3 regions of the Bacillus sp. JZ34 genome follow, and region 2 is predicted to be linked to each of the others. Evidence: predicted binding sites of a transcription regulator. Region 2 holds the regulator's gene; each other region holds the start of a gene.

Region 1 (5,530 bases), 740 kb from region 2:
GGAATATATTTTTAAAAAGTTATTTGATCAATATGTCGTCGATTACTCCTTAGCTTCGGCGATGGGAATGATGAATCTCAAAACATTGGCCTGGGATGAAGAAGCACTGGCCATTGCAGGCATCACACCTGACCACCTATCAAAGCTCGTTCCGACAACAGCCATTTTCCATCACTGCAATCCGGAACTGGCGGCGATGATGGGAATTGATCCGCAAACGCCATTTGTCATCGGTGCCAGCGACGGCGTGCTTTCCAACCTCGGCGTCAACGCGATTAAAAAAGGCGAAATCGCCGTCACTATTGGGACAAGCGGTGCGATTCGCACGATTATCGATAAACCGCAAACCGATGAAAAAGGCAGAATCTTTTGCTATGCCTTAACTGAGAATCATTGGGTCATCGGCGGGCCAGTCAACAACGGCGGGATCGTCCTTCGCTGGATCAGAGATGAATTTGCATCATCAGAAATCGAAACGGCAAAACGTCTCGGCATTGATCCGTACGATGTCTTGACCAAAATTGCCGAACGCGTCAGACCGGGTGCCGACGGACTGCTGTTCCATCCATACCTCGCAGGCGAACGGGCGCCGCTCTGGAATCCGGATGTGCGCGGTTCATTCTTCGGCCTCACCATGTCGCATAAAAAAGAACACATGATTCGCGCGGCATTGGAAGGGGTTATTTACAATCTGTACACCGTCTTCCTGGCGTTGACAGAATGCATGGACGGTCCAGTTGCCCGAATTCAGGCGACCGGAGGTTTCGCAAGGTCTGACGTATGGCGGCAAATGATGGCCGATATTTTCGAATCGGAAGTCGTCGTGCCGGAAAGCTATGAAAGCTCTTGTCTCGGAGCCTGCATTTTGGGGCTGTACGCGACAGGGAAAATCGATTCATTCGATGTCGTCTCCGACATGATCGGAAGCACGCACAGACACGCGCCGAAAGAAGAATCGGCCAAAGAATACAGAAAATTAATGCCGCTTTTTATCAACTTATCTCGAGCACTTGAAAACGAATATACACAAATTGCAAATTATCAAAGAAGCTTATCCAGCAAAAAATAGGGGAGAATTGGAGGCGTTATCATGCCATTACTGATCGTAGCAATCGGGATTGTCGCATTATTGCTTTTGATTATGGGGTTAAAACTGAATACGTTTGTTTCCTTGATTATCGTATCGTTCGGGGTTGCATTGGCGCTTGGAATGCCGCTTGACGACATCGTCAAAACGATTGAAGAAGGCCTTGGCGGAACGCTCGGCCATATCGCATTGATCTTCGGGCTCGGCGCCATGCTGGGCAGGCTGATCGCGGATTCAGGGGGCGCTCAGCGCATTGCGATGACCCTCGTCAACAAATTCGGAGAGAAAAACATCCAATGGGCGGTCGTCATCGCCTCCTTTATCATCGGGGTTGCATTATTCTTCGAAGTCGGATTGGTATTATTGATTCCAATTGTATTCGCCATTTCAAGAGAATTGAAGATATCTATTTTATACCTTGGAATTCCAATGACGGCGGCCTTATCCGTCACACACGGCTTCCTGCCCCCGCATCCGGGACCGACGGCTATCGCGGGAGAGCTCGGCGCCAATATCGGGGAAGTGCTGCTCTACGGTATCATTGTTGCAATTCCAACCGTTCTTTTGGCCGGACCTTTATTTACGAAACTGGCGAAAAAAATCGTCCCGCAATCATTTGAGAAAATGGGCAGCATCGCTTCACTCGGTGAGCAGAAAACGTTCAAGCTTGAAGAGACGCCCGGCTTCGGCATCAGCGTCTTCACAGCTATGCTTCCGGTCATTATCATGTCTATTTCGACTGTTATTACGCTTATTCAAGAAACGATGGGTCTTGCAGACAACAGCCTGCTGGCAGCTGTTCGCTTAATCGGGAATGCCTCGACTTCGATGGTCATCTCCCTGTTGGTCGCGATCTATACGATGGGGATCGCCAGAAAGATCCCGATCAAACAAGTGATGGATTCCTGTTCAACCGCCATTACACAAATCGGAATGATGCTCTTGATCATCGGGGGCGGCGGCGCCTTCAAACAAGTCTTGATCAATGGCGGAGTAGGCGACTATGTAGCTGAGTTATTCAAAGGAACAGCCATGTCGCCGATCTTGCTCGCCTGGGTCATCGCCGCAATTCTGCGCATCTCCTTAGGATCCGCGACAGTTGCTGCATTAAGCACAACCGGACTCGTTCTTCCGATGCTTGGACAAAGCGATGTCAATCTTGCGCTGGTTGTGCTTGCAACAGGGGCCGGAAGTGTAATCGCTTCCCATGTCAATGACGCAGGCTTCTGGATGTTCAAAGAGTATTTCGGACTAAGCATGAAAGAGACATTTGCCACCTGGACACTGCTTGAAACCATTATCGCGGTGGCCGGATTAGGATTTACTTTATTGTTAAGCCTATTTGTATAAAAAAGTCTTAAATGAAGGAGCAGGTATTACATGCGCAATACAATCGGTGTCATAGGTTTGGGAGTCATGGGGAGCAATATCGCCCTGAACATGGCAAGCAAAGGCGAACAAGTCGCCGTCTATAACTACACAAGGGATTTAACCGATCAACTCGTCCAAAAAACGGGAGGCCAAACAGTCAAGCCGTACTATGAACTTGAAGATTTCGTAAAGTCTTTAGAAAAACCGAGAAAAATCTTTCTTATGGTCACAGCAGGCAAACCGGTTGATTCTGTTATCGACTCGCTCGTTCCTCTGCTTGAAGAAGGGGATGTCATCATGGACGGCGGCAACTCCCACTACGAAGATACGGAACGAAGATATGATAGTTTGAAAGCGAAAGGTATCGGCTACTTGGGAATCGGCATTTCCGGCGGCGAAGTCGGCGCTTTAAAAGGCCCATCCATTATGCCCGGCGGAGATCGGGACGTCTACGAAAAAGCAGCTCCGATTCTCACAAAAATCGCCGCCCAAGTAGAAGGAGATCCATGCTGTGTCTACATCGGTCCAAAAGGCGCGGGGCATTTTGTCAAAATGGTGCACAACGGCATCGAATACGCAGACATGCAGCTTATCGCTGAAGCGTATACATTTTTAAGAGAAAAGCTTCTTTTGCCGATAGATGAAATCGCTGACATTTTCGACACGTGGAATCAAGGAGAGCTGAAAAGCTATTTAATCGAAATCACGGCAGAGATCCTGAGGAAAAAGGATGAGCGAACGGGCGCTCCGCTCATCGACGCCATCCTCGACAAAACCGGCCAAAAAGGCACGGGCAAATGGACGAGCCTGCAGGCCATCGACAACGGCATTCCATCATCGATTATCACGGAATCCCTGTTTGCCCGTTACCTGTCATCATTAAAAGACGAACGGACAGCTGCCGAAAACGTATTGGCCGGCCCTGAAACAGAAGAACGGCCCCTGGATCAGAACGTGTGGATCGACCGCGTCAGACAGGCGTTATACATGGGGAAAGTCTGCGCCTATGCCCAAGGCTTCGCTCAATATAAAATGACGTCTGACCTGAACGGATGGAACCTGCCGTTAAAGGACATCGCCCTCATCTTCCGCGGCGGCTGCATCATCCGCGCACAATTTTTAAATCTCATCAGCGAAGCGTTCGACAAACAGCCGGACCTGTCCAACCTGCTGGTCGCACCTGACTTCGCTGAAAAACTAAAAGAATACCAGTCCGGCTTGCGAAAGGTCGTCTGCGAAGGCATCAGCTCAGGCATCTCATTCCCGTGCCTGAGCACCGCCCTCTCCTATTACGACGGCTACCGGACGGGCCGCTCAAACGCAAACCTGCTGCAGGCGCAGCGCGATTATTTCGGCGCTCACACGTATGAGCGGACGGATATGGAAGGCGTGTTTCATACGGACTGGTATTAAAAGCTGCACCCCGGACCTCGGGGTGCATTCTTATTTTACTCAAGAATGAATTTCATACTTTGTTCAACATTTCACAAACTCATACTTCAAATTCGTGATATGATAAATTCAGCCACAGAAAAGGAGGACTGATACCAAAATAAACCAGATATCCGCTTCAGGGATAAAATTTTTTAACTCCACTTGTGAAATGTTTCACAAACAATGTCCGCATCATTCATCCCTGAACATCCTGTTGTAATCAAATTCCTATTCATTCACTGGAGGGTTTACAATGGCAATCGAAGAAAAGGAAATGAAACAAAAGCAAAATGCCTCAACCATGGTTGATCAGCTAGTCGAAAAAGGCCTAAAGGCATTGGAAGAATTCCGCAGCTTTGATCAGGAGCAGATTGATGAGATCGTCAAACAGATGGCGCTTGCCGGCCTTGATCAGCACATGCCTCTCGCCAAACTTGCCGTCGAAGAAACGAAGCGCGGCGTTTATGAAGATAAAATCATTAAAAACATGTTTGCCACAGAGTATGTCTACCATCATATCAAATACGATAAAACAGTGGGCATCATCAATGAAAACGAACACGACGGAGTCATTGAAATCGCGGAGCCTGTCGGTGTCATCGCCGGCGTGACGCCGGTGACCAACCCTACTTCCACTACAATGTTCAAGTCCCTGATAGCGATCAAAACAAGAAACCCTATCGTGTTTGCTTTCCATCCATCGGCCCAAAAATGCAGCCGCGAAGCGGCGAGAATCCTTCGGAACGCAGCCGTCAAAGCAGGAGCACCAGACAACTGTATCCAATGGATTGAAACGCCTTCGCTGAATGCAACTCAAGCCTTAATGACCCACCCGAACGTTTCCCTGATCCTCGCAACAGGGGGCGCCGGCATGGTGAAATCAGCGTACAGCTCCGGAAAACCGGCCCTTGGTGTCGGACCTGGAAACGTTCCGTGCTACATCGAGAAGTCTGCCAACCTGAAGCAAGCCGTCAATGATCTGATCTTATCCAAAACATTTGACAACGGCATGATTTGCGCATCAGAGCAGGCCGTCATCATAGACAAAGACATCTACTCAGACGTCAAAGTCGAAATGACAAGAAACAACTGCTATTTCTTAAATGAAACCGAAAAATCAAAGGTCGAGAAATTGGTCATCAATGAAAATACTTGCGCGGTAAACGCTGATATCGTCGGCATGCCGGCATTCAAAATCGCTGAAATGGCCGGTGTCAAAGTGCCTCAAGATACAAAAATCCTCATCGCCGAATTAGAAGGCGTAGGTCCGGATTACCCGCTTTCCAGGGAAAAACTGAGCCCTGTTTTAGCGTGCTACAAAGTCAGCGGAATTCAAGAGGGATTAAAACGCGCCGAAGACATGCTCGCGTTCGGTGGAACCGGCCACTCGGCGGTAATTCATACGAACGATCAAGAAGCCGTTAAAGAATTCGGATTACGGATGAAAGCCGGGCGGATCATCGTCAATGCACCGTCGTCACAAGGGGCGATCGGCGACATTTACAACGCCTATATGCCTTCTTTAACACTCGGATGCGGCACATATGGCGGAAACTCCGTCTCGTCAAACGTTGGAGCTGTTCATTTAATCAACACGAAAAAAGTGGCGAAAAGGAATGTCAATATGCAGTGGTTTAA
Region 2 (5,530 bases):
TCGGCGTGAATGCCGCGAAAGCGCTCAGTTTTGCCCGGGGCATACCACTCGTAGGCATTCATCACATTGCCGGTCACATCTATGCCAACAGACTTGTTCAGGACATTCAATTTCCGGCGATTGCCCTTGTCGTCTCAGGCGGCCACACCGAACTCGTGTATATGAAAGAGCACGGCTCATTTGAAGTCATCGGAGAGACGCTCGACGATGCGGCAGGCGAAGCCTATGACAAAGTGGCGAGAACGATGGGGCTTCCTTATCCGGGAGGACCTCACATTGACAAACTTGCGCAAAAAGGCGAGGCAAATGTGCCGCTGCCGCGCGCATGGCTTGAAGAAGGCTCTTATCATTTCAGCTTCAGCGGATTGAAGTCTGCAGTCATCAACACGCTTCACAACGCTTCACAAAAAGGTGAAACGATAGCTCCGGAAGATTTGTCAGCCAGCTTTCAGGAAAGCGTCATTGATGTCCTCGTCACAAAAACGGAACGCGCTGCGAAAGCTTATGGCGTCAAACAGGTGCTGCTTGCCGGAGGAGTTGCTGCAAACAAAGGGTTGAGAGCGGCGCTTGAAAAAACGTTCAGCAGCCATCCGGAGATTGAGCTTTTGATCCCGCCGCTTTCGCTGTGTACGGACAATGCCGCGATGATTGCCGCCGCAGGTACGGTTGCTTTTGAAAAAGGAATCAGAGGAAAATATGATATGAACGGTCAGCCTGGCTTAGATCTGACGTCTTATTAAAACCTCACGCTCTGTGAGGTTTTTTTGCCCGGGAATAGTTATTAACAGGTTATTAACATATATCCACAGTCTTGTGTATAATGTTAAAAACCTTAATTTACAGACCTTTTTTACCTGTTAATAATGTGTATAAATATTATGTTTTTTGTGGATATTGTGGGTAAATCGCTTTCTTTCTTTTAAATAAAGGATTTTATTTGTGGACAAAAAAACCGCTCCGGCGTGGAGCGGTTCATCCTTTATTCATTTGTAGAGAGTGTTTCCCATTCTGTTAACAGTTGTTCAAGCTCCTCATTCAGCCGTTCATTTTCAGAGTGGATTTCCTGGACCTTCTCATGGTCTTGGAAGACGGCGGGGTCACACAGGAGCTCCTCATTTTTTTCGATCTGTTCTTCAATGTCCGTAATTCTTGTTTCGATTTCTTCAATCCTTCGCTGCCGCTGGCGTTCTTTTCTTTTCAGCTCTTTTTCTTCCTCATAGCTCTTTTTTGCGCCAGGTTTTTCGGAAGCGTTTTTCTGATGCTCTTCCGTCTGTTTTTCTAGTTCTTTCAGTTCAAGCTGCTGCGCTTTTTTTTCTGTGTAATAATCGTAGTCGCCTAAATATTCTTCTGCTTTGTCGCGGGAAAGCTCCAGTACTTTTGTCGCGATCCGGTTGATAAAATAGCGGTCATGGGACACAAATAATATCGTTCCCGGGTAATCGATCAAAGCGTTCTCCAAGACTTCCTTGCTGTCCAGGTCGAGATGGTTTGTCGGCTCATCAAGAATAAGGAAGTTCGCTTTTTGGAGCATCAGCTTGGCGAGGGCAAGCCTTGCTTTTTCGCCGCCGCTTAACGCGTGTACAGGTTTTAATACGTCTTCTCCCGAAAACAGGAAGTTGCCGAGGCAGGTCCGGATATCCTTTTCATTCATTTCCGGATAATCGTCCCAAAGCTCGTCAAGCACGCGTTTTGACGACGTCAATTCAGCCTGTTCCTGGTCATAGTAGCCGATTGAGACATGGGAGCCTGTCGCGATTGTTCCCGATACCGGCTGCAGCTTTTGAATCAATGCTTTTAAAAGGGTTGACTTGCCGATTCCGTTCGGTCCGACCAGTGCAACGCTTTCCCCGCGGGTAATGCGAAAGTTCAATGAACGGAGCAGCGGGGGCTGCTCCTGATAGCTTACTGTCAAGTCTTCCACCCGCAGTACATCGTTTCCGCTTTGCCTTGTAATTTCAAAGCGGAAAGACGCCGACTTTTCATCTCCGAGCGGTTTATCCATGATCTCCATCCGTTCAAGCTGCTTTCGTCTGCTCTGCGCCCGTTTCGTCGTCGAAGCTCTGGCCAGATTCCGGTCGACGAACTCCTGCAGCTTGGCGATTTCGTCCTGCTGCTTTTCATAAAGCTTTGTTTCCTTTTCCAGCTGTTCGGCTTTTAATTGGAGATAAGAGCTGTAGTTCCCGGTATATTTTTTGCTTTGGGACCGGCTGATCTCGTAAACTTGGGTAACCACTTTGTCAAGAAAGTACCTGTCATGGGAAACGATTAAAATCGCTCCGCTGTAATTTTGCAAATATTGTTCAAGCCATGTCAGGGTATCGATATCCAAGTGGTTTGTCGGTTCGTCCAAAATGAGGAGGTCGGGTTTTGTCAAAAGCATTTTTCCGAGGGCAAGCCTTGTTTTTTGACCTCCGCTTAAGTCCTGGACGCGGACGGAGTCGTCAAACCCCGCAAAGCCGAGCCCGTGCATGACGGATCTGACCTCTGCCTCATATTGGTAGCCGCCTTTGTCCTTGAACTCCTGCTGAAGCCTGTCATACGTCTTCATCAATGATTCAAGCATGTCCGGTCCGGCCTGCGCCATCTTTTCCTCGATCGCGCGCATTTCTTTTTCCATTTTTTTTAGAAAATCAAATACCGACAGCAATTCCTCTTTGAGCGTCAGCTTGGAATCGAGGCCGGAATGCTGGTCAAGGTAGCCCATCGTCAAATCTTTCGGCTTGATGATGTCCCCCTTTTCATATGAAAGTTTTCCTGCGATAATCTTTAGAAGAGTCGATTTTCCGGCGCCGTTGCGTCCGACGATCGCAATCCGGTCCCGAGATCTGACTTCGAGTTTTATATTCGTTAAAATCGTATCGGCTCCAAACGATTTTGAAAGTTGGTTCACTTGTAAAATCATCATGATCTTTCACCTCTTGTCTGCTATTTTAAGTGTAGCCTATCACTGCGCAGTCAGCAAACAATTAAGTGAAGTCTGGAAGATTTTAGCCAAAGAAAAAGACAGAATGAAAAAAATAGTGTATGATCGTTATAAGGAGAGTTCAGAACATGAATGAGTTTACACATTTTAATGAACAAGGCAGAGCCAAGATGGTTGATATAAGCGAAAAGGAAGCTTCAGTACGCACAGCTGCGGCTGTTTCAAGCGTGTCTATGAATCGAACAGTACATGAAAAAATCAAAAACCGGGAAATCGGAAAAGGCGATGTATTGTCGGTGGCGCAAGTGGCCGGAATCATGGCCGCAAAACAGACATCCGCCATCATCCCGATGTGCCATCCGATCGCTCTGAAAGGAGTCGACATCGCCTTTCGCTGGGAGGAGAAAGAACAGAAGAGCATCCTGCATATTCAATCTAAAGTGAAGACCAAAGGGAGCACAGGTGTGGAAATGGAAGCGTTAACTTCGGCCTCCGTATGTGCGCTGACCGTATATGACATGTGCAAAGCGGCGGATAAGGGAATGGTGATAGGACCGACCTTTCTTCTCGAAAAGACAGGCGGGAAAAACGGTGACTATAAAAGGGAAAAAGCTGATGTAGACATGGAGGATTAGTTTATGAACATGGATCATTCAAAAATTCCGCAAGCGACAGCGAAACGGTTGCCATTATATTATCGTTTTTTAAAAAACCTTCATGCATCCGGAAAACAGCGTGTATCTTCCGCTGAGCTGAGCGATGCCGTCAAAGTCGATTCTGCGACCATCCGCAGGGACTTCTCGTACTTCGGCGCGCTCGGAAAAAAAGGATACGGCTACAATGTCAATTATTTGCTGTCCTTTTTCAGAAAGACGCTTGATCAGGATGAAATGACGAACGTAACGCTCATTGGCGTGGGGAATTTGGGGACAGCCTTTCTCCATTACAATTTTATCAAAAATAATAATACAAAAATCGCCATGGCGTTTGACATCAATGAGGAAAAAATCGGAACCGAGGTCGGCGGTGTTCCCGTCTATGATCTGAATAGACTTGAAGAGCATATGACGGATGATATCCCCGTCGCCATTTTGACGGTACCGGCTCAAGCCGCACAGTCGATTACAGACAGGCTGGTGGAGCTTGGCATTAAAGGCATTCTTAATTTCACGCCGGCCCGCTTGAATGTGCCGGAACACATTCGCATTCATCATATAGATTTGGCGGTTGAACTTCAGTCGCTGGTGTATTTCATGAAACATTATTCAATGCAGGAAAAGTAAAACGGAAAACGAAAAATAAAGGAAAGGGGGCAGGCTTTATGCCAATCGGTCCTGGAAGCTTTATTTTAATTGTCGTGGTGGCGCTTTTGATATTCGGCCCGAAAAAACTTCCCGAGCTGGGAAGAGCAGCGGGAAACACGCTGAGGGAGTTTAAGAATGCGACAAAAGGTTTGGCTGACGACGATTCCGATAAAAAGAAAGAAGATCAGTAGGATAGGATGACATTTATGAAGGAAAGAGAAATGTCGCTGATAGAACATATCACAGAACTACGCAGACGGCTTGTGATCACTTTTTTCTTTTTTGTTTTATTTGTTGTGGCAGGCTTTTTATTGGCAAAGCCGCTGATTATCTATCTGCAGCAGACGGATGAAGCGAAGCTGCTGACGCTCAACGCGTTCAAGCTGACCGATCCTTTATTTGTGTACGTGCAGTTCGCTTTCATCATCGGCGCCGTCTTGACTTCGCCGCTTGTTTTATACCAGCTGTGGGCTTTCATTAGCCCGGGGCTGTATGAAAAAGAACGAAAAGTGACGCTCAGCTATATTCCGATATCGATTATTCTTTTTTTAGGCGGCATTGCCTTTTCTTACTTTATTTTATTTCCGTTTGTCGTGGACTTTATGACGAGAGTCTCAGATGATCTGAATGTCAACCAGGTCATCGGAATACACGAATATTTTCAGTTTCTGCTTCAGTTGACGCTTCCTTTTGGCTTATTGTTTCAGATGCCTGTGGTCATCATGTTTATCACAAGGCTCGGCCTCGTGACGCCGATGTTTTTGGCGAAAATCAGAAAATACGCATATTTTGTGTTGTTCGTCATCGCGGCGCTCATTACACCGCCTGAGCTTTTGTCGCATTTAATGGTCTCAGTGCCATTGCTCATTCTTTATGAAATCAGTATCGTGATTTCAAGAATATCCTACAGGCAGGCGCAAAAAACAATGATTCAAGAGGAAAATCAAGCGTTTTTGAACGACCATACAAAATAAGAGCCATTCTTTTTCAGAATGGCTCTTTTCCTTCACAAAAAAGGCTATTGATCTTTTCGTTTCATCTTGCCGGCCAGGGCGAACATTTTAAAGGAAATGCTGATATTATAGGCTGCGAAAAGCATCAGCAGGATCGTGTAAAAAGACCACATGCTTCCGGGCGAGGTTGCCGCCAGATATGTAAACAGCACACCCGTTAATAAATAAATCGCTCCCCAGAATTTAGGGCTTCTCATCATAGAAATCCTCCAATAATCATTTGCATTTTCTCGGCGTGTTTCAAATATTCTTCAATAGGCTCCCGGAATGTCTGCAGTAAGACGACGAGC
Region 3 (5,530 bases), 1.4 Mb from region 2:
ATGGCAGTTTTGGACGGTCCGGCCGATTACGGCTTTTGTCCTTGCGAAAATCCGTTCCTTTCCGTGTGAAAAATAGCGGACCACATCGTTTTCATCGATGAAGGTGATATCGACCGGAAGATGGTTCATCATGTGCTCAAGCTGGGCCACGGACAGAATACCAGTAGAGAGCCTGACATATCCGTCAGCCGCCTCTTCTGTTGTTTTGAGCTGATGGCGTTCAGGCTTCCACACCGTTTCCGGAGCAGTCAGGCAATATCCTATCTCGTCGCTTTCAGCCGCGATTTTCAGCCATTCGTCTTCTGTCAGCGTTCTGAGCGCCATCGGCAAGAGGATATTTTCTTCTTTATAAATCATTTCCGTGCCTTCTTGAATGATAAACGTTAGCTCGCGGATGACTTCATCTTTTTTGTCCGGCGTATACTCTTCCAACAAACGCTTCACTTCTTTGATGCTCTTGCGGATAAAATCATCGACAGCCCACATCACTTGGCTGGGCCCAGTAATTCCATACTTTTCTAAATAGGGGAAGAGAAGATTTTCTTTTCTGCTGTAATGTTTGTCGACATCGGCGAGCAAGTTTAAGTCTGTGAGTAGCTTGAGAATGTTGTCGCGGTGATCTTCTTTTTCAAAACGTTCCAAATGAAGCTGCATTTTAAAGTTCAAAAGGAGGTCGATTTCTTTATTTTCTTTCATAAAAGTATGAACGGGATGGCCTGGCTGCTTATCGGCGTCAGCGCGGTGAATGTCTTCAATCGATCCTTTAAACACAGCGGCGTGAACGGAACAAAGCTCTTGAATTTCTTCGGGGGTAATGCCTTCTTCCTTCATTAACGCCTGTTCCAGCTGAGCGATTTCTTCAGCATTGACTGAACCGAACGCCTTTTCAAACCGTTTTTTGACGTCGGCAAGCGGTTTTCCTTTATGAAGGTCGATGATGATTTCTTTCAGAAGCTGCTTTTTTTCCTCTGGCAGACCTTGCTGCGTTTCCCGGTTGTTAATCATTTCGCTCATTGTTTTTCTCCTTTCCAAACGGGGTCAAATCCGTGCGCTTTCAATATGTCTAAGACATGCGGCCATTCGATTTGCATCATTCGTGCGCCTTTCGGAATCGTCACGATACGCCCGGCTGTTTCCAGCATGCCGGGCTTCGTTATGTTTTTAAACCCGGCTTCCTTCATCACGGCTTTTAGTTCAGGATGCAATGTGCAAAGTTCGTATACGGAATCGTTCAAATCAATTTTTTTATTATGCAGAGGGATCACATCCTTTGATAGTGATGATCATTCTCATCTATACCGTAATACAAGTATGCTGAAAAAAATGTGACGTACATCACATTTTTCAGCGCAAAGCCTTCGGAATATAAATACAGCTCGGGTCGCTTTCCAGATAATCGCCTGTCAGAGCATAGGCACGTGAGCGCGAACCGCCGCACACATGGCGGAATTCACAGACGCCGCATTTTCCTTTAAATCCGTCCGGATTTCGCAAATCCTTAAAGATCGGTGATTCGCGATAAATCTCAGCCAGCGGCTGTTCGCGGATGTTTCCGGCTTTAAACGGCAGGAGTCCGCTTGGATATACATCGCCGATATGGGAGATAAACATAAAGCCGTTGCCATCGTTCACACCTTTCGGAGCCCGGCCCAATCCGCCGATCGCATCCATTTTCCCTTTCTGCAATGCGTGTTCATAACGGATTTTCATGTTGGGGTCTTTCGCTTCCCGCATTTTTTGTTGAATAACGACCCGTCGGTAGTGCTGGGCTGCTGTCGTTTTGATGTCAAAAGGCGCTTCTTTTGCCAAACGGCTGAGCCAAAGAAAGACTTTTTCATGGTCCACCGGCGAAATCATATCTTCCCGCTTCGCGCGGCCTGTCGGGACGAGAAAAAATACACTCCATAATACACAGTTCAATTCTTCGATCAGCTTTGCCATTTCATCCAGGTAATCGATGTTATAAGCGGATATAACGGTATTAATCTGCAGAGGCAGATGGCATTCATGAATGTAGCGTATGGCCTTCATGGTCAGGTCAAAGGAACCGTCCGTTCCTCGAAAATGATCATGAATCTCTCGGGTTGGGCCGTCCAAGCTGAACGCCCATCGGGATAAGCCGATTTCTTTTGCTGATTGAATCGCTTCTCTTGTAACATTCGGCGTAGCACTCGGGGTCATGGAGACGCGAACCCCTTTTTGGACGGCATACTCAATAATGGCGAATACGTCGTCTCTCATTAAAGGGTCACCCCCTGTCAGCACGAGGAGGGGATTGTCCATCGCATGAATTTGATCAATTAAATCTTTTCCCTCTTTCAGGGTGAGCTCCCGCGGATCGCGTTTATTTTGAGCCGATGCCCGGCAATGAAGGCACTTGAGCTCGCACGCTCTTGTCAGCTCCCAAATGACGATAAACGGAGACTTGTCGAAATCGCAATGTATCATCTTTCATCTGTCCTTTCGTTTGCATTCATGTGTATCGTAGCGGAAATGAAAAAGAAAAAAAGTTAAGTAGATCACATTTAGAAAAGGAAGGGAAAGAAGGGGGAGGCCCTTCTCACGCGTCGTCTTCTGCGGAGGAGTTGAGGTAACGCAAAAAAAGCTGGTAGGAAAAATACAAATTCTGCTGAAGCAGCATGAGAAAGTTCGTCTGTAATTGGCGGTTATAAGTCATCATTTTTTTGAAAGTATGAAATGGAATTTCAAGTACGGCGGTTTCTGCGGCAGTGTTGACTGAAATAAACGGAGATACGAAAGGTTCGCCTTTTTGATCAATAGGGAAAACATCGCCTTTTTCCCACTCGGCGATCGTTCGGGATTCTTCTGGAAGTCTTCTGTCAGAAAAATGAACTTCCCCTTTTAAAACAAAATAGACGGATTGCGAATGAAGGAACGATCGCGAATGCTGAGATGGCTGGATATCGATCACCTTCCCGTTTTTCAGCAGCCTTTTGATGATCGGAAGGGGTACCCCGAGAAACATAGGAAGATTTTTCAGAAACAATAAGTAGTCAAACCGGTCCATGGTATATCCTCCTTCTATATATTAGCATTTAGTATAAAGCGCCGGGCTGGAGGGCGCAGTGATTTATTTCACACGCCTGTATGCAAAATGTCACTGTGTAAAAAAGACGAAACTTTTATAATGTAATAGAAAAGAAGGGAGGATTCGTGATGAAAGTGTTCATACCGAAGCAGCACGGCGCCTGGGCGATGCTTGTCATCCCGTTTGTTCTCGGCATGTTCGCCGGGGGCGCGGATGTAAAGCATATTCCGCTGTTCTGCGGATGGCTGTTTCTATATCTAGCGGCATTTCCGGCTACGATGATGGTGAAGAAGAAAAATATCGTTTACTATCAAAAATGGGTTCTCATCTACGGCATTCCGGCCATCGTTTTCCTGCTTATTTCGGTCTGGCTGGAGCCGCGGCTCGTTTTTCTAGGGCTGCCGCTGTTTCCGCTCTTTCTCATCAATCTTTATTATGCGAAAAGAAACAACGACAGGGCGCTTTTAAATGATATTGCTGCAATCCTTGTTTTCAGCGCGGGCGGGCTTGCAAGCTTCTGGATGGGAGCGGGGAAGCTTGATGGTGAAGCATTGTTTGTTTTTATCCAGTCCGCTTTGTTTTTCACAGGGAGCGCCTTTTATGTCAAGTCGATGATCCGCGAAAAGAAAAACAATCGGTTTAAACTTTATTCATGGGGATACCACGTATTCCTGCCGTTCATCTCGCTGGCCGCGGGGGCAGGATGGGCCGTGCTTGGTGTAGTGCCGAGCAGTTTCAGAGCGTGGTTTTTACATGGAAGGAAACTGTCGATTAAGACAATCGGAATCTCAGAGCTGGTGAATGCCTGTTTCTTTATGGCCGTGTTGATCGTTTTTCTGCTGCAAACGTAAAAAACAAGGACACTGTGCTTCATGTCCTTGTTTGTTTTCGTTTTTTCAGTCGATATTGCAGATGTCGAGCGGGCAGTTTTCACAGTCGATTTCGCGTTTTAAATAGTTGAGCTGATGAATGACGATTTTTCCCGATTCCTCAATTGAAATGACACCGTTCTTCCGGAGGTCGCTCAGCATGCGGTTGATGCTCTCCCTTGCGGCGGCGCAGAATTTCGCCAAGTCCTGGTTCGTCAGCACAATATTGATGAGAATCCCGTCGCTTCTTGTGATGCCGTAGCTGTTTGCGAGACGGATCAAGGTGGAGTAGAGCGCGCCTTTTTTACCATTCAGCAAAAGGTCGCGGATTTTCGATTGAATCTTTCGCAAATGCGTGCTCATCCATTTCATAAACTCAAACGTCATTGCACCGTTTTGAATGAGTTCTTTTTCAAGCTTATCTTTATTGATGACCAACACTTCGCCATCAGAGAGGATCTTTGCGCTCAGCATATATTTCGCATCTTCTGTAAAAAGCGTAAGCTCCCCGACAATATCATTTTTTTTGCACATTCTGAGTGTCAGTTCTTTGCCATCGGACGTCAATTTGCCGATTTGGACAAGTCCCGACTGAATAAGATACAGTTCCTCCGCATCCATCCCTTCTTGAAAAAGGAATGTGTCCTGCCTGATTTTTCGTCGTGTACTGATTGATTCCAGCAAGTGATGCAGATCGTCTGAGAGCAAATCTGTGTCTGATTTTCTAACAGAAATATTCATTGAGCGTCACCCCTTTAGCAGTTCTTATTTTAACGTTAAATAAGGCTGAGTGACCTTTTAAATATAAACAATATTGTGAACTTATGAATAAAGTCCCAAAAAAGAGCCTGAGCACATCAGCTCAAGGCTCCTTTTGCAGGAAAGGTTTATAAATGGTTCGTCTTCGTTTTGGTCGATGTTTTGCTCACTTCCTGAAAATACATCCAGACCACGATCACAAAGCTGGCAAGGGCTGCTTCTGACAGCGCCATGAATCCGATCGCATAATGGCCGGTTGCCTGAAAAACGCTTGACAGGATGAGTGGCGGGAAGAATCCTCCCAAGCCGCCCATCGCTGATACAATCCCATTGACGATGCCGGCCTGATTTGAAAAATAAAGCGGCACAAGCTTAAAGATGATCCCGTTTCCAAGACCGGCGCACACGGCAACGGTTAATACCCCAAATCCGTAAAGTCCGAGGCTGGGTGAAAAGGCCAATAAAATCCCTGACAAGGTACAGCCGGCAAATACATACATCAACAGCTTCAGCGGGTTGAATTTGTCCGCGAGCCAGCCGCCGACAGGCCTCAGAAAAGTTGCGACAGCGATAAATCCGGCGGTTCTAAGCCCTGAATCAACGGGATCAAGCCCGAAGTGATTAACAAGAAAGTTCGGAAGATAAATCGTAAACGCGACGAAAGATCCGAATGTAATGAAGTAAAACAAGCTTAAAAACCATAATGTCTGATTTCGGTAGACTGCCTTCATTTGCTCTGTTACAGAAACCGTCACTTTTGTTTCTTTTCGATCTCCAAGGATAAAGTTCAATAAAGCGAATACGGCGACTAACACGATGTACATCCGCACCGTATTTTCCCACCCGGCTGTCT

What was found. The regulator Rex, encoded in region 2, represses fermentation and respiration genes when NADH is low (regulators of the CRP and FNR family bind a similar motif). The targets are predictions, from matches to a motif close to TTGTGAAATATTTCACAA.
Region 1: a site for Rex is predicted at 4,055-4,072, ahead of adhE (bifunctional acetaldehyde-CoA/alcohol dehydrogenase). Genes of this name have one in related genera too.
Region 3: a site for Rex is predicted at 3,085-3,102, ahead of M1D90_RS11600 (YwiC-like family protein). Genes of this name have one in related genera too.

The regions. Positions count from the first base shown of each region.
Region 1 covers NZ_CP096403.1:68,092-73,621, reverse strand. Annotated here, with positions in the region: gene gntK (gluconokinase) at 1-1,069, shown strand, start outside; gene M1D90_RS00385 (GntP family permease) at 1,091-2,437, shown strand; gene gnd (decarboxylating NADP(+)-dependent phosphogluconate dehydrogenase) at 2,468-3,871, shown strand; gene adhE (bifunctional acetaldehyde-CoA/alcohol dehydrogenase) at 4,146-5,530, shown strand, end outside.
Region 2 covers NZ_CP096403.1:3,725,062-3,730,591, reverse strand. Annotated here, with positions in the region: gene tsaD (tRNA (adenosine(37)-N6)-threonylcarbamoyltransferase complex transferase subunit TsaD) at 1-740, shown strand, start outside; gene M1D90_RS18970 (ABC-F family ATP-binding cassette domain-containing protein) at 980-2,905, opposite strand; gene moaC (cyclic pyranopterin monophosphate synthase MoaC) at 3,052-3,558, shown strand; gene M1D90_RS18960 (redox-sensing transcriptional repressor Rex) at 3,562-4,206, shown strand; gene M1D90_RS18955 (twin-arginine translocase TatA/TatE family subunit) at 4,245-4,418, shown strand; gene tatC (twin-arginine translocase subunit TatC) at 4,425-5,201, shown strand; gene M1D90_RS18945 (YdiK family protein) at 5,246-5,437, opposite strand; gene M1D90_RS18940 (CPBP family intramembrane glutamic endopeptidase) at 5,437-5,530, opposite strand, start outside.
Region 3 covers NZ_CP096403.1:2,320,055-2,325,584, reverse strand. Annotated here, with positions in the region: gene M1D90_RS11620 (DUF438 domain-containing protein) at 1-1,014, opposite strand, end outside; gene M1D90_RS11615 (DUF1858 domain-containing protein) at 1,011-1,235, opposite strand; gene M1D90_RS11610 (TIGR04053 family radical SAM/SPASM domain-containing protein) at 1,345-2,448, opposite strand; gene M1D90_RS11605 (cyclic nucleotide-binding domain-containing protein) at 2,561-3,028, opposite strand; gene M1D90_RS11600 (YwiC-like family protein) at 3,178-3,900, shown strand; gene M1D90_RS11595 (Crp/Fnr family transcriptional regulator) at 3,946-4,659, opposite strand; gene M1D90_RS11590 (nitrate/nitrite transporter) at 4,806-5,530, opposite strand, start outside.